Regions from separate parts of the Brevibacillus sp. AF8 genome, predicted to be linked through region 2. Evidence: riboswitches for the same ligand, from Rfam matches in the RefSeq annotation. Region 2 holds a riboswitch; each other region holds the start of a gene.
What was found. Region 2 has a riboswitch for S-adenosylmethionine ahead of KB186_RS00540 (aminopeptidase P N-terminal domain-containing protein). Riboswitches for the same ligand answer to the same signal wherever they lie in the genome.
Positions count from the first base shown of each region.

Region 1 (4,378 bases), on a different contig from region 2:
GACTTCCTGCAACTTATGTGTAATCAAAATGACGCTCTTGCCGCTCTCTGCCAGGTTTCGAATCGTTTGCAGCAGGTCGCGTACCTCCAGCGGGGTAAGGACAGCGGTCGGCTCGTCCAACACGATAATATCCGCTCCCTGATACAGGACCTTCAGAATTTCGACCCGTTGCTGTTCCCCAATCGAGCAATTCGCTACCTTGGTCTGCGGTTGAATCGGAATGCGATACTGCTCACTCAGCGCCCGCACCTTGTCCTCCGCATCCTTTCTTTTGAAAAAACCCGCTTGCCTCGGCTCATATCCGATCACGATATTTTCAGCCACACTGAATTCTCCGAAGAGCATAAAGTGCTGGTGAACCATCCCGATTCCATTTCGAATCGCGTCCTCTGGTCCGCGAAAAACAACTGGCTTGCCGTTTAACACGATCTCTCCCGACGTCGGCTGCTCCATCCCGTACAGCATCCGCATCAGTGTCGTTTTGCCCGCCCCATTTTCCCCGACAATCGCGTGGACTTCTCCTGCTGCCAGTGAGAACGACACCTTGTCGTTGGCGGTAAAATCTCCGTACTTCTTGGTCATGGCCCTCATTTCCAAGCGTTCGGTCATTCCCACTCCCTCATTTCTGTACGTCCTTTTATGAAAATGGAAGACCGACTACACAGCCGTAGTCGGTCACATCCATCACTGTGCACAAGCATTTTGACGTGCGTGTTTAGAATTTATCTGGTACTTGGCGAGTTCCCGCTACGATCTCATCGCTGATCGCTTTCACTTTATCCACGACTTCTTGTCCAATAAACGCGTTCAGCGGCGTTTTGCTTTCGTGCGTGACATAGGTTACGCCAACACCTTTTTCCTTCAAGCCGTACGCCACAACACCTGGTTTGAACGTTCCTTCTACAAAGGTCTTCACGGTTTCATAAGCTGCCGCGTCAGTCCCTTTCAATTGGGACAGAACAATATGCTCTGGGTCAATCGTGGTACGGTCAACGTCCTGACCTGCTGTGAAGAAGCCTTTTTCCTTCGCTGCTTCGAAAACGCCGAGATCGCCTACTGCTGCTGCACCGTTAATGAAGTCAGCGCCTTTGGAAGCTTGGAGCAAAGCCAACTCCTTCGCTTTTGCCGGGTCAGTGAAGCTTCCTACATAATTGACCATCAGCTCTGCTTTTGGATTCGTCGCTTTCAAGCCCTCTCCGAAGCCAACTGTCCATTTTTTCAACTGCGGAATATCAAGAGCGACAACCATACCTACTTTGTTCGTTTTCGTTGCCAAGCCTGCTGCTGCTCCCACCAGGTAAGCCGCTTCCTGCTCGCGGAAAGTAACACTGCGTACGTTTGGCAAATCTACTACGGTATCAATAATCGCAAAATTACGGTCAGGATTTTCGGTAGCTACTTTTTTCAATGCATCCTCTGATGTAAAGGAAGAAGTGATGATCAAATCATAATTTTCTGCAACAGCTACACGCAGATTTTCTTCAATCGCTCCATGGTCCGTAGATTCGATCGTTTTCACTTCTGCGCCCAGCTCTTGTGCGGCTTTCTTCGCCCCTTCATCCATTTGTTGGAAGAACGGATTCACACCGATTTTCTCGGGCAAAATCAAGGCAATTCGCTTTTTGGCCGCGCCCTCTTGTCCTGCTGCTTGTCCTCCTGGCTGATCTGCAGGTGCGCTGGTTCCAGTCGAGCAGCCTGTTGCCAATACTGCGAATGTCGTTAATGCCAGCAATAACTTCTTCATGATGTATCTCTCCCTATCCGAACTTTACGTTTTTCTTTATCCTATTAGGTAATGTACGGCTTTTTACCTATTTTTTCAATACTATTTACGAATATTATCTTATAAAATTAATTTATCGTTCGTTTATTCCTCCTCCCCATTTACAAATACACAAAAAAACTCTTCCCGGAGGAAGAGTTTGCGTACGTAGCCGTTCTCTTCCTCATCTGTCAAAACCATGGTACAGGTTTTGCAGGAATTGGCACCTTTCTGTTCATGCATAGACATGATCAGTGGTTGCCGGGCATCATCGGGCCAGTCCCTCCGCCGCTCTTGATAAGGTAGGTGAATATATTCAGTTACAATGGAATTCATTCTAGCAGAACGGTTCAAAAATGCAATTCTTTTTTCTCAATTCCAAACACTTCTAAAAGTGAATCGAAGTTTAAAAAGTCGTCTTTTCAGCACCGTTTAACTTGGCGAGAAGCACAGCCTCTAATTTACGTGAAAGGTTTGCTGGAGGCGATGAGACAACGTATTCAACTCGCCCAGCTCTTCCGTAATCTCACGCACTTTTTGATGCTGGTTTTCTGCTGTCGCAAACAGCTCTTCTAGGTTGGCTACCGATTCCTCGGTTACCGCTGTAATGGTCGACATCTCGATGGCAACTTCGCCGGAACGCACTTTTACCCGGTCCATGCTGGAGCTTACTTGATCAGCAGCTTCCAGGAAGGCCATCATCCCGGCACGCACGGCTTCGATGGAGGCCACTGTTTTTACGGCCAGCTCTTGGCCTTTTGCAACAGACACTTCCCCATTGCTCATATGCTGCACCGCATTCTCACTTTCCTGGTGGAGTGACTTGAGAATGTCGGTAATTTCCTGCGTAGCTGTCGCGCTTTGTTCTGCCAGCTTGCGTACCTCATCCGCTACAACAGCAAATCCCCGACCATGCTCGCCTGCACGCGCCGATTCAATCGCCGCATTCAGTGCCAAGAGATTCGTTTGTGTCGCGATCTGATTAATAGCGCCGACAATTTCCTCTACGCGATTCGCCTGTCGATTGAGCTGGTGAATCGTAGAAGCTGCCACATTGACTGCCTGTACAATTTGCTCCATCTGCGAGGACAGCTCGTTCATCATCTGAACACTTTCTGTCAGGCGACGGTTATTTTGTTGCGATTCAGTTTTCATTGCGTTGGTCTGTGTTGTGACCGCCTCGATTTCCTGATCGATAGATTGAACCTCTTCTTCGATCTTCACCGTAGAATTCGCCTGCGATTCCATACCGACGGCGACTTCCTTGAAGGCTACCATCATTTCATCGGTATTGCGCTTTGTACCTTCCGCATGCTCATGCACATGATCGCTGGTACGATCCAGCTGCTCGGTCATTTGCTGGATGTTCAAAAGCATTTCTCCCAAACGGCGCTCCTTCTCTTCCGCTTCCTGCCTTGCGTCGTGCGCTTTTTGCAGGGAGGCTTGTCCGGCGAGACACAGATACGTGACGGCTCCCATCATCATGAGAAGCGTGACAATACGCATAAGCAAATTGAGCTCCGAAAAATCACCATCGAAGATCTGGTAGGTTCCTGTGTAGAACCCGATAACCGTGACAATGATTTGGGTAATTCCCGCTGTTACGACCAGCTTCCAATCCAAATAGGCTGCCAAAAAGCCCATGACGATAAAAGCGAGGAAGGTGATCTCTTGGTAATCGGTAAAGTGATCGAATGAAATCGCATAGAACATGAGTCCAATTGCTACCAGATAACGAATCACAAGACTATCTTTGCGAATGAAATAATACGGCGAAACAATTAAAGTGACCAGCAATCCCAAGGACGTCACTTTCCAGAAGTTCACATCCACTTGGTAGGCAATGAGTCCCGCCATCCACAAATGATTCCATAGGATGAAAATCATAAAGCCTTCTTTGTCAGTCAAGGTATTGCGAATCAATTGAATCATAATTGCCCCCCTTTTCCTTATTACTTATGTATCGGATTCTTTCCCCATTATATAGCCAAACCTTTGCCAAATTTGTGAAAAAAGTGAGAACAGCCAAAAACAATTTCGAATAGGCTATTACACAACTCACACGTACAGGAGGCAAACGGAAAAAAGTGGAACTCAATCAATTGCCAGCTACTGTGCTGACACGTACGATCAGCCGTCCGAACACCACGATTTACTATCCCCAATTGGCAGGCCTAGCCAACCAGCAAGCGGAAAAAGATATCAACCGGGCGATTTATCAAACGGTTCAAGGCTTAATTCATGAGCAACAACGGGTCCAGGTACCGGGAAATACAGAAATGCAAGGAAGCTACGAAATCAAGACAAACGAACGCGGTATTTTCAGCGTCGTGTTGAGCAACTACGCCTACACACCGCAAATGGCACACGGCATGACCTTCCTCGGGTCGATCACCGCAGATATCCAAACAGGCAAGCTGTATACGCTGCGTGAATTATTCAAGCCAGGAAGCGATTACGTCAAGGTAATTTCCGAAAACATCCAGCGTCAAATCAAAGAAAGAAACATCCCCACTCTTAATGGCTTTACTTCGATTAAGCCCGATCAAGATTATTATCTCGCCGATAAAGCACTGGTCATTTACTTCCAGTTGTACGAAATTACTCCTTACTACG
Region 1 covers NZ_JAGQDN010000010.1:31,763-36,140, reverse strand. Annotated here, with positions in the region: gene KB186_RS14735 (ABC transporter ATP-binding protein) at 1-609, opposite strand, end outside; gene KB186_RS14730 (BMP family lipoprotein) at 716-1,744, opposite strand; SAM riboswitch class I at 1,944-2,066, opposite strand; gene KB186_RS14725 (methyl-accepting chemotaxis protein) at 2,219-3,694, opposite strand; gene KB186_RS14720 (DUF3298 and DUF4163 domain-containing protein) at 3,850-4,378, shown strand, end outside.
Region 1: it holds a riboswitch for S-adenosylmethionine, as region 2 does, so the genes downstream of both, KB186_RS14730 (BMP family lipoprotein) here and KB186_RS00540 (aminopeptidase P N-terminal domain-containing protein) in region 2, are expected to answer to the same signal.

Region 2 (4,378 bases):
TGCAATCCTTTCGCCTATTCTCAGCGCTTCGAATCAAATAAGGTATCAATCGGGGGCGCGAAATTTTCCCTTCATATAAACATTCATCGGGATATAGTTCATACATCCAGCCTGGCTCGTAGCCAAACACCGAAGCGAGCGCATCTAATTGACCTATTGTGATAGCCCGAGGTGGATTCCCATTTAGAATCTCGCTCAATGTCCCCGGATTAATACCAGTTAAATCCCCTAGTTTGCTTAATGTATAACCGCGCGCTCGCCGATGTTGTTCGATTTCTGACCGCAGCGACTGGTGCAATGTCCCTAGCAGTCCCCCCATATTGGATCACCCTTTTAGTTTTACTTTATTTTACAATCAAATGGTTTTTTTTGGAAGATGTATTAGACATTTCTTTGTCGTTTTACTAGTTTTTGTAAGGAGATGTTCACATGCAAGTAACCATAACAGAGCTTGTTATGGTTACACTAAGCTTTCGCTATTCCTTTTTCCCAATCAACATTTCCACTTCCTCGATTTCCTTCGGGATCTGTGACGAGAGTATCTCGCAGCCCTCTGCTGTTACCAACACATTATCTTCAATCCGAATCCCAATGGCTTCTTCCTCTATGTACAGACCTGGTTCAATCGTGATCACCATACCAGGCTGCAAGCCAACATTGTAATCTGAGAAATCGTGCGTATCCAGTCCAAGGTGATGTGACACGGAATGATAGTAGTATTTGGAGAGCTCACTGCTGTCTTGGATGAGACCGAGACGTAGCAGACCATCTGTCAGGACCTGTTTCGTAACATCATTGAGTTCTGAAAGTGTGACACCAGGCTTCACTGCTTCGATGGTCTTGATTTCTGCTTCGAGCACGAGTTGATAGATCGCTTTCTGTCGTTCAGTAAAGCGACCATTTACGGGAAACGTTCGCGAAATATCAGCCGCATAGTAATTCGATGCTGCACCGAGGTCGAGGAGGACCAAGTCACCATCTACCGCACGCTGATTATTCGCTTCATAGTGCAAGATAGTAGCATTGACGCCACTAGCAATAATGGGTAAATAAGGAAGCTCGCGAACACCGTGCGACTTCAACGTGAAATCATAGTGCGCCTCTAGTTCATATTCCATGATTCCAGGACGTGCATACGACCACATGCGCCGGATTGCTTCATCCGTGATCGTAATCGCACGTCTGATCTCTTCGATTTCGGCCGAACTCTTCAACATACGCAGTTCTTTCAGCCATGGGCCCGCATCGTGAATTTGAAGGGTCCGGTATTTCTTCTGCGCGTCTTCGGCAAAATTGTCTGCAGGGGTCAGCTCGTCGCTCCACTGATAGCGATACAAGTCAAGATAGAGTGAGGACTTGCCTTCGCAGCGCCTCACAAAGACTCCAAATGACTCCAGCCACTCATCGAGATAGTCGAAGTGTTCAATACCAGATTGCTCCTTCGCCTCTTGATCGGATAAGACCGCCCCTGTCCATTTCGCTTCCAGCTCATTTGGGCGCTGAAGAAATAGCGTTTCGTTTACGATGCCAGCGCGTTTTGTGATCATGAGAATGAGGTTGCTGCGCGAAATGCCCGTTAGATAATAGAAGTTGCGGTTTGGTGAAAACAGATATTTATCGTCATTGCTGCGTGTCTTGACAACCCCTGAAAAGAGGACAAGTGCGCTGTGGTCTGGCATTTTTTCCGCGAGTTTTTGACGGCGCTTGATGAATTCTATTGAATGTATGGTGTTTGTCATATGTTTGATACCCCTTCGTTCGTGAGTTTCTTCACGGATTGATATCGATTGTGAAAAGCGTTCTTGATCGCTTCAAGTTCAGTATAGTCTGATAATTTTCTGCCGATTTCAGTTTGAAAGTATCCTCCTTTCTTCTTTATTTTAGGATACTTTCATCAATTGGGAAACGAGTTTCAACAAAGAGCAGTTGCTTTATGCAAACTGCTCCTTGTCACCGTAGATTACGAAGGTTGCCGGGTTTCATCGGGCCAGTCCCTCCACCACTCTCGATAAGAATGTTCTATGAAATGTAATTTCATAGAACATTCTTTTATTTTTCTTTATTATTTATGGAAATGCAAGAATGTCGGCCCAAATCTTAATTGTCGTGGCTAGGATCAACAAGGCTAGAATGGTTTGGAGAATCCGGGTGTCCAAACGTTTGCTGACCTTTGTACCGAGCGGCGCTGCCAAGATGCTGGCGAATACCATGATCACGGATGGCCAAAACAATATATCCCCTGCCATCCATTTTCCTATGGTCGATCCAATGGAAGAAAGGAAGGTGATGGCAAGAGAGGAAGCAATCGCAACTCTTATCGGTATCCTAAGGATGATCAACATGATGGGAACCAAAATAAAAGCGCCAGCTGCCCCTACAATTCCAGAGGCACCTCCGACAATCAAAGCGGATAATACAGCTGTTGGCTTATGAAAGATCATCTCGGTCGTCTGTTCACGTTCGTCCATTCGCTTTTTTGGCAGGAACATCAAGATTACAGCAATGGTGGCCAGAATGGCGTAGACGATATTGATGGCATCTGCTGAAAGATATTTTCCTCCATATCCTCCAAGCAAGCTCCCTACAATAATGGCACTTCCCATGTACACAACGAGCTGGTAATGGATAAGCTGATCTTTGCGTAGAGTCCAAACAGCAGCCAGGGTGGCAAAAAATACTTGGACGGCACTTATTCCGGATACTTGGTGAGCTGTGTAAGCAACGAATCCAAGGGCGGGCGGAATGTACAGAAGCATCGGATACTTGATGATGGAGCCCCCGATCCCGACGAGACCAGAGATAAATGATCCCGCGAAACCGATAACAAACAGTGTGATTACGAGGTCGATAGTCATAGGCTCACCCTTGCAACTCCTCGCTTCGTTTTATCCTAGTTCTACGACTGCCAAGCCGTCTCGTTGCCATTTCAATATTCCGCCGCTCAAATTCATCACTTCTTTGAATCCGTTTGCTTTCAGAATGCTGGCGCCAATAGCGGATCGGGCACCGGAACGGCACTGTACAAGAAGTGGCTTCTCGCGAGGAATCTCAACCAGCCGCACGGCGAGTGTACCGAGCATGATGTGCTGTGCATCCGGAATGTGTCCTTCCTTCCACTCAGCCAAATTACGAACATCTACTACGTGAACCTCTCCTTTTTCCACGCGATCTGCAATCTCCAGCGGTGTTACCTCCTCGATTGTCTCGAGCGAAGACGCTTCCCTTTCTATTAACTTGCCGCAGTCGATATATCCTGTGACATGATCAATCCCTACGGAATGCAGGGCTTGCAAAATCTCGTCCAGCTCATCTGGGTTGGCCAGAATGTGAACCGGGCGATTGTAATCGACAATCCAGCCCGCCCAGTTGGCAAATGACTTGTTAAAAGGAATGTGAAGAGTTCCCGCCAGATGCCCCTTCGCAAATTTCTGAAAAGGACGCGTATCGATCAGCTGTCCGTTTTCCACCGATTCCTTGACCGCTTCAAGCGAGTTGAACTCTTGAACAACGGGGAGTTCCTTGAGCAAAGCAGGGCCTTCCTTATTCACGCGCTTCATCACTGCAAAATACGTTGGCGGCTCTGGTTGTCCATCAAGGAGTGCCTGAACGAATTCCTCTTCACTAGAGTGTGACATCGCCCAGTTAAAGAGTTTTTCGTAGCCGACGGTAGAAGACGGCACGGCCCCCAGTGCTTTCCCGCAAGCACTTCCTGCGCCATGAGCTGGCCATACCTGCATATAATCCGGCAGTTGCTTGAATTTTTGGAGGGACTGGAACATGTCTCGTGCACCTGACTCGGACGTACCCTTCATTCCCGCCGCTTTTTCGAGCAAATCCGGTCTGCCGATATCGCCGACAAAGACGAAATCTCCCGTGAAGATCCCGATGGGGCGATCTGCATTCCCTCCATGGTCAGTCAAAAGGAAGGAGATGCTCTCAGGCGTATGGCCAGGCGTATGCATAACTTCAAATAGCAAGTTTCCGATAAAAAAACGATCTCCATCGTGGACAAGCTGATGGTTCAAACCCTCCAAGTATTGATATTTCCAGTCTTCATCGCCCTCATTGGATAAAAACAGCTTCGCTTGGTGAACTGCCCCCAATTCCCTGGCACCAGATACAAAATCAGCGTGTATGTGGGTTTCCGTGGCGGCTACAATGGTAACTCCCTCTTCTTTGGCGACTTGAAAATAAGGAGCCAGATTACGGGCAGGATCGATCACAATCGCCTCCCCGGTTTTTTGGCAGCCAACCAGATAAGATGCATGGGCCAATTTCTCATCAAAAAAGTAACGCAATAACATGGTTCATTCCTCCCTTTACAACATCTCTTATTCGTTTAATTTTCCCACGAGAACTTCGAGAAGCGCCACGGAAA
Region 2 covers NZ_JAGQDN010000001.1:147,867-152,244, reverse strand. Annotated here, with positions in the region: gene KB186_RS00545 (helix-turn-helix domain-containing protein) at 1-319, opposite strand, end outside; gene KB186_RS00540 (aminopeptidase P N-terminal domain-containing protein) at 477-1,739, opposite strand; SAM riboswitch class I at 1,889-2,015, opposite strand; gene KB186_RS00535 (sulfite exporter TauE/SafE family protein) at 2,067-2,855, opposite strand; gene KB186_RS00530 (MBL fold metallo-hydrolase) at 2,886-4,304, opposite strand; gene KB186_RS28220 (hypothetical protein) at 4,332-4,378, opposite strand, start outside.

Region 3 (4,378 bases), on a different contig from region 2:
TCGAAGCGTAGCGCTCCAGCTTTTCTGTGTTAACGATGGCGTAATCAAGCCCTGCGAGAGTAGTGTGGTACAAGAAGACCGCATTCAGCACTTCCCGACCCGCAGGAGGCAAGCCGAAGGAAACATTACTGACACCCAGGATCGTCTTGCAAGCAGGCATTGCCTGTTTGATCAAACGAATGCCTTCTACGGTTTCCTTGGCAGAGCCGATGTATTGTTCATCCCCTGTCCCTACTGGAAAGACAAGTGGATCAAAAATAATATCCTGTGGCTTTATTCCATACTGGTTGACGAGAATGTCATACGAACGTTGCGCGACCTCCAGCTTCTTTTCGCGAGTGATAGCCATACCCGCTTCTTCAATCGTTCCGACGACAACGGAGGCACCGAACTTGTGAATAAGCGGAACCACTTCCTCAAATCGATCCAACCCGTCTTCCAGGTTAATTGAGTTGAGAATGGCCTTCCCTTGCGAATAGCGAAGTCCCAGCTCCATGACCTTGGCATCTGTCGAGTCGATCATGAGCGGTGCTTTTACTTTTTTCACGATGAACTGTAGGAATTTTTCCATATCTTCGTATTCATCACGGTCGGGGTCAGCCAAGCATATATCGATGACATGTGCACCACGCTTTACTTGGGCTCGGGCAATATCAGACGCTTCTTCATAGTGACCAGCTGCAATCAGATCACGAAATTTTTTGGAACCGATGACATTGGTCCTCTCCCCTACGAGCAAGGGACGATTGTCATCTTCGACGTAAACGACCTCGATCCCGGAGACCGCGCTCAGCGGTTCTACAGCAGCACTGCGCGGCTTGCAGTCTTTCAATGCTTCTGCCATCGCTTGAATATGGTCAGGCGTTGTTCCGCAGCAACCGCCAGCGACGTTTATCCAGCCCTGTTCCGCGAACGCCCGCATTTTCGAGGCAAGTCCCTGTGGCGTTTCATGATAATGACCGTTCTCATCTGGCAAACCTGCGTTCGGATAACAGCTGACCGCACATTGGGCAATTCCTGATAGTGTCCGCAGATGATCACGCATGAACTCAGGTCCTGTCGCACAGTTCAGACCTATAGAGACAGGCTTTATATGCTCCAAGGAGACGTAAAACGCCTCGATATTTTGGCCCGCCAGCGTCGTGCCCATCGGCTCAATCGTACCTGACAGCATCACGGGGATCTCCTGTCCAAGCTCTTCAAAAGCTTTGCGAATCCCGATCCCGCCAGCCTTGACGTTCAACGTATCTTGCGAGGTTTCTAAAAGAAGAACATCGGAGCCGCCGAGAATCAGACCTTTTGCCTGACGATAATATGCCTCGATCAGTTCTTCGAAGGTGACACCGCCTGTCAACGAAAGGGTTTTGGTCGTCGGTCCCATGGCACCTGCTACAAAACGCGGCCACTCCTCCGTGGAATAGGCATCCACCGCTTCTCTGGCCAAGCGAGCTGCCGCTATATTGATCTCAAGGTCTTTCTCTGGCACATCGTACTCGGCCAAAACAATGGAAGCAGCACCAAACGTATTTGTCTCGACGATGTCTGCGCCTGCCTCTAAATATTTCTCGTGAATGGAACGAATCACATCTGGTCTGGTCAAGTTCAGGAGTTCATTACAGCCATCATAGGCTTCACCGCCGAAATCATCAGCAGTCAGATTCGCCTGTTGAAGCATGGTGCCCATTGCACCGTCCAGAATCAGAATTTTCCGGGAAAGCTGTTCGCGAAAAGTTGGTTTCATTGACGTGCCCCTTTTCTCCCTTGCATCTGGGTAAATAAAAAAATCCTCTTCTTTGAAAGAAGAGGATTTGTCAGCAGATACGAAAACGCCTGAGACATCCTCTTATCTTTCAAAGCACGTAGCTTTGCTGGAATTGGCACCGGATTTTTACCGGTTGCCGAGGCTTCATCAGGCCAGTCCCTCTGCCTCTCTGGATAAGAGTCGTACACTTGTCATTTAGTTGGTTTGCGAAATGTCTTGAATGTTTGCAAGTATCTTAACACCCCTTTTGTCTCCCCGTCAATTGTGAATTGTCTATTTTTTACTGAGCTTCTCTTCTTACCCGCCCATTTTTGCCTAAGTGGGCATCCGCCCAGTCCAATATCGGCATTCGTGTATAGACTGGAGTATAACGGAAAGGAGGGGAAACAAAGATGAGTACATCTTTCTGCGGTAACGGATTCTTCGGTGACTGCTTCGCAATCGTGCTCGTGCTGTTTATCCTGTTGGTTATTATCGGGTGCTCGTGTGACGACTGTTAGATAAGTGTAAAAAAGGCTATCCCAAAAGCCATCAGGAATGGCTTCGGGATAGCCTTTTTTTCTTGTTATTTGGTGATGATCTTGCCTGTCACAGCATCCAGAGTAATATATTTGAACGCCAGCTTTTCGTCACTCCACGGCACATACGCCAGCTTTGGTTGAGCTAATTTTTGCCCATCCACATCTCTCCTCAAATAGACCAGCTTTAATGGCATGACTCGTAAATACGCCTCAACAGCCTTGTCTTTCGAGACGATCTCGTCGGATGCTGGAAGCTCCACCAACTCGTGCGTCTCTCTGTAGTTTTCGAACTTTGTCACTTTGCCAGAAGACGGATCGACTGTTACTGAATAAGCCGCTTTCGGCCAGCGATCCTGTACTGGAATGCCATCCTTGCTCATGAGATATCTGAATTCCCATTCGCCCGAAGACACAGGATTCGTTTCGTCTGGCTGTATGACTTGCGCCAATTGCACTTCTTTTATGCCTGGATCAACGTATTTAGGCAGAAAGGCAAGTGCAGCCTCTTCCGCTTGCTCGCGTTTGACTGTCACTGCTGTATCGGATCGCGGTGACCCCAGCCCGACGACACTGCCTGTTTCTGCGAGAACTTCTACGCCGATATACTTGTCATTTTTATCATTCCAGACGTATTCCTTGCGTCCGTCACGGTTACTCTCTCTATAGGTCGAGTCATCCACTTGTATGCCGAATTCCGCTTGCAGCAACGCTTTTGCCTCATCCTTGGAGCGAACCTTGACGTATTCCTTTGGAGATTCGATCGGATGTGCTTCCTTCGTATTCAACTGATCATAAGCAAGCCCGTTATCTCCCGTTCCATACACCATCTTGCCATTGGTCGCGTCGATATACCACTCCTGACCATCTTCACGTCCTCTTTGCATGAAGGAAACAGCTGGTGTGTACTCCAGAATGGGCTGCCACATATCCCCTTGATTTGATTGTGGCTGTATTCTCGGATTCTGCACGTACCGAAGCTTCATATGCTCGCTCAGCTCTTTGATGGCTACCTCTTCTGACACAGCAGTCGATACATCCGGGTACTGCGACGGCTCAAATGATTCGAGCCCCTTATTGAAATATTCGAGGTGGCCAGAGTCGGTTGTTTCGATGCTTATTTCATCAGACAACACCGGCATCCCGTTATAGTATCTCAGGTACAATCCCGGATGGTTGGCGTCCAACAACCGATAGTTCTCGCTATCAGCCCCGAGCAGCTTGTTCAGGAACTGTCGCTCTTGCTCCAATGCTTTTGCTCCTTCTGCTCTTTTCTGGCTCTTTGCTTCCTTTTCATCCTTAAACAGAAGCCTATAATGTTCCAATGCTTGACCATTGCCAGTGATCACAAGAGAAACTTCATGACCCTCTTTGTTCGTTTTCCCCAAAATGAATGACATGCCATCGTGGTTCTTTTCTTTATCCAAAAGAAGAAGGGATGGGCTCAAATCGGGCATGGCATCTGTCAGCTTGGTGAAAAAGGCTTGTTCGCTCTTGTTCAATCGCCCGAAAAACGCGACTTGCTCACGTTCGTCAATTCCAACCGACAATACGTCGAACGGAACGGGCTGGCCGTTTTCGATCCGTTGATAATTCACGCTCATCCATGGGCCTTTTACCATATGCTCGTCGGTGTAGATCTGAGTCTCGACGAGCTGATAGGTCTTACTTTCCTCCCCCAAAAAAGCTTGAAGAAATGCGCTTGCTGCTTTCGCCGCAGTCTTGGATGATGGCAAGTTTATCTCCTTCTGTTCTTTCCGCTCACCGTTTATTGTAAAGCTCTCAATTTGTCCTGTCTGTGTATCATAGACAACATTGGCACGCGCAGTATCCCCTTCCAGTAAAGTTAGTGCACTGAATCCATAGCTTGTACGATCCACTCTTATTGTCATCTTGCTCAAGGCTGGAATCACTTTTTTCAATGGTAAGACGGCATCTTCCGCCGACACCATTACACTGTTCTGATTTGCCTCTTTATTATTTGTTTCCGTAGCAGTCGTTGCAATCGCATTCGTTACATTTTTGCCATTTGGCAACTGTGGAAACCAGCCTTGCTGGTGCATTCCCACAGCAGTAACCGCCAAGCAAGCTGCCAGCG
Region 3 covers NZ_JAGQDN010000002.1:122,840-127,217, reverse strand. Annotated here, with positions in the region: gene metH (methionine synthase) at 1-1,741, opposite strand, end outside; SAM riboswitch class I at 1,841-1,942, opposite strand; gene KB186_RS03660 (YjcZ family sporulation protein) at 2,155-2,262, shown strand; gene KB186_RS03655 (YcdB/YcdC domain-containing protein) at 2,328-4,378, opposite strand, start outside.
Region 3: it holds a riboswitch for S-adenosylmethionine, as region 2 does, so the genes downstream of both, metH (methionine synthase) here and KB186_RS00540 (aminopeptidase P N-terminal domain-containing protein) in region 2, are expected to answer to the same signal.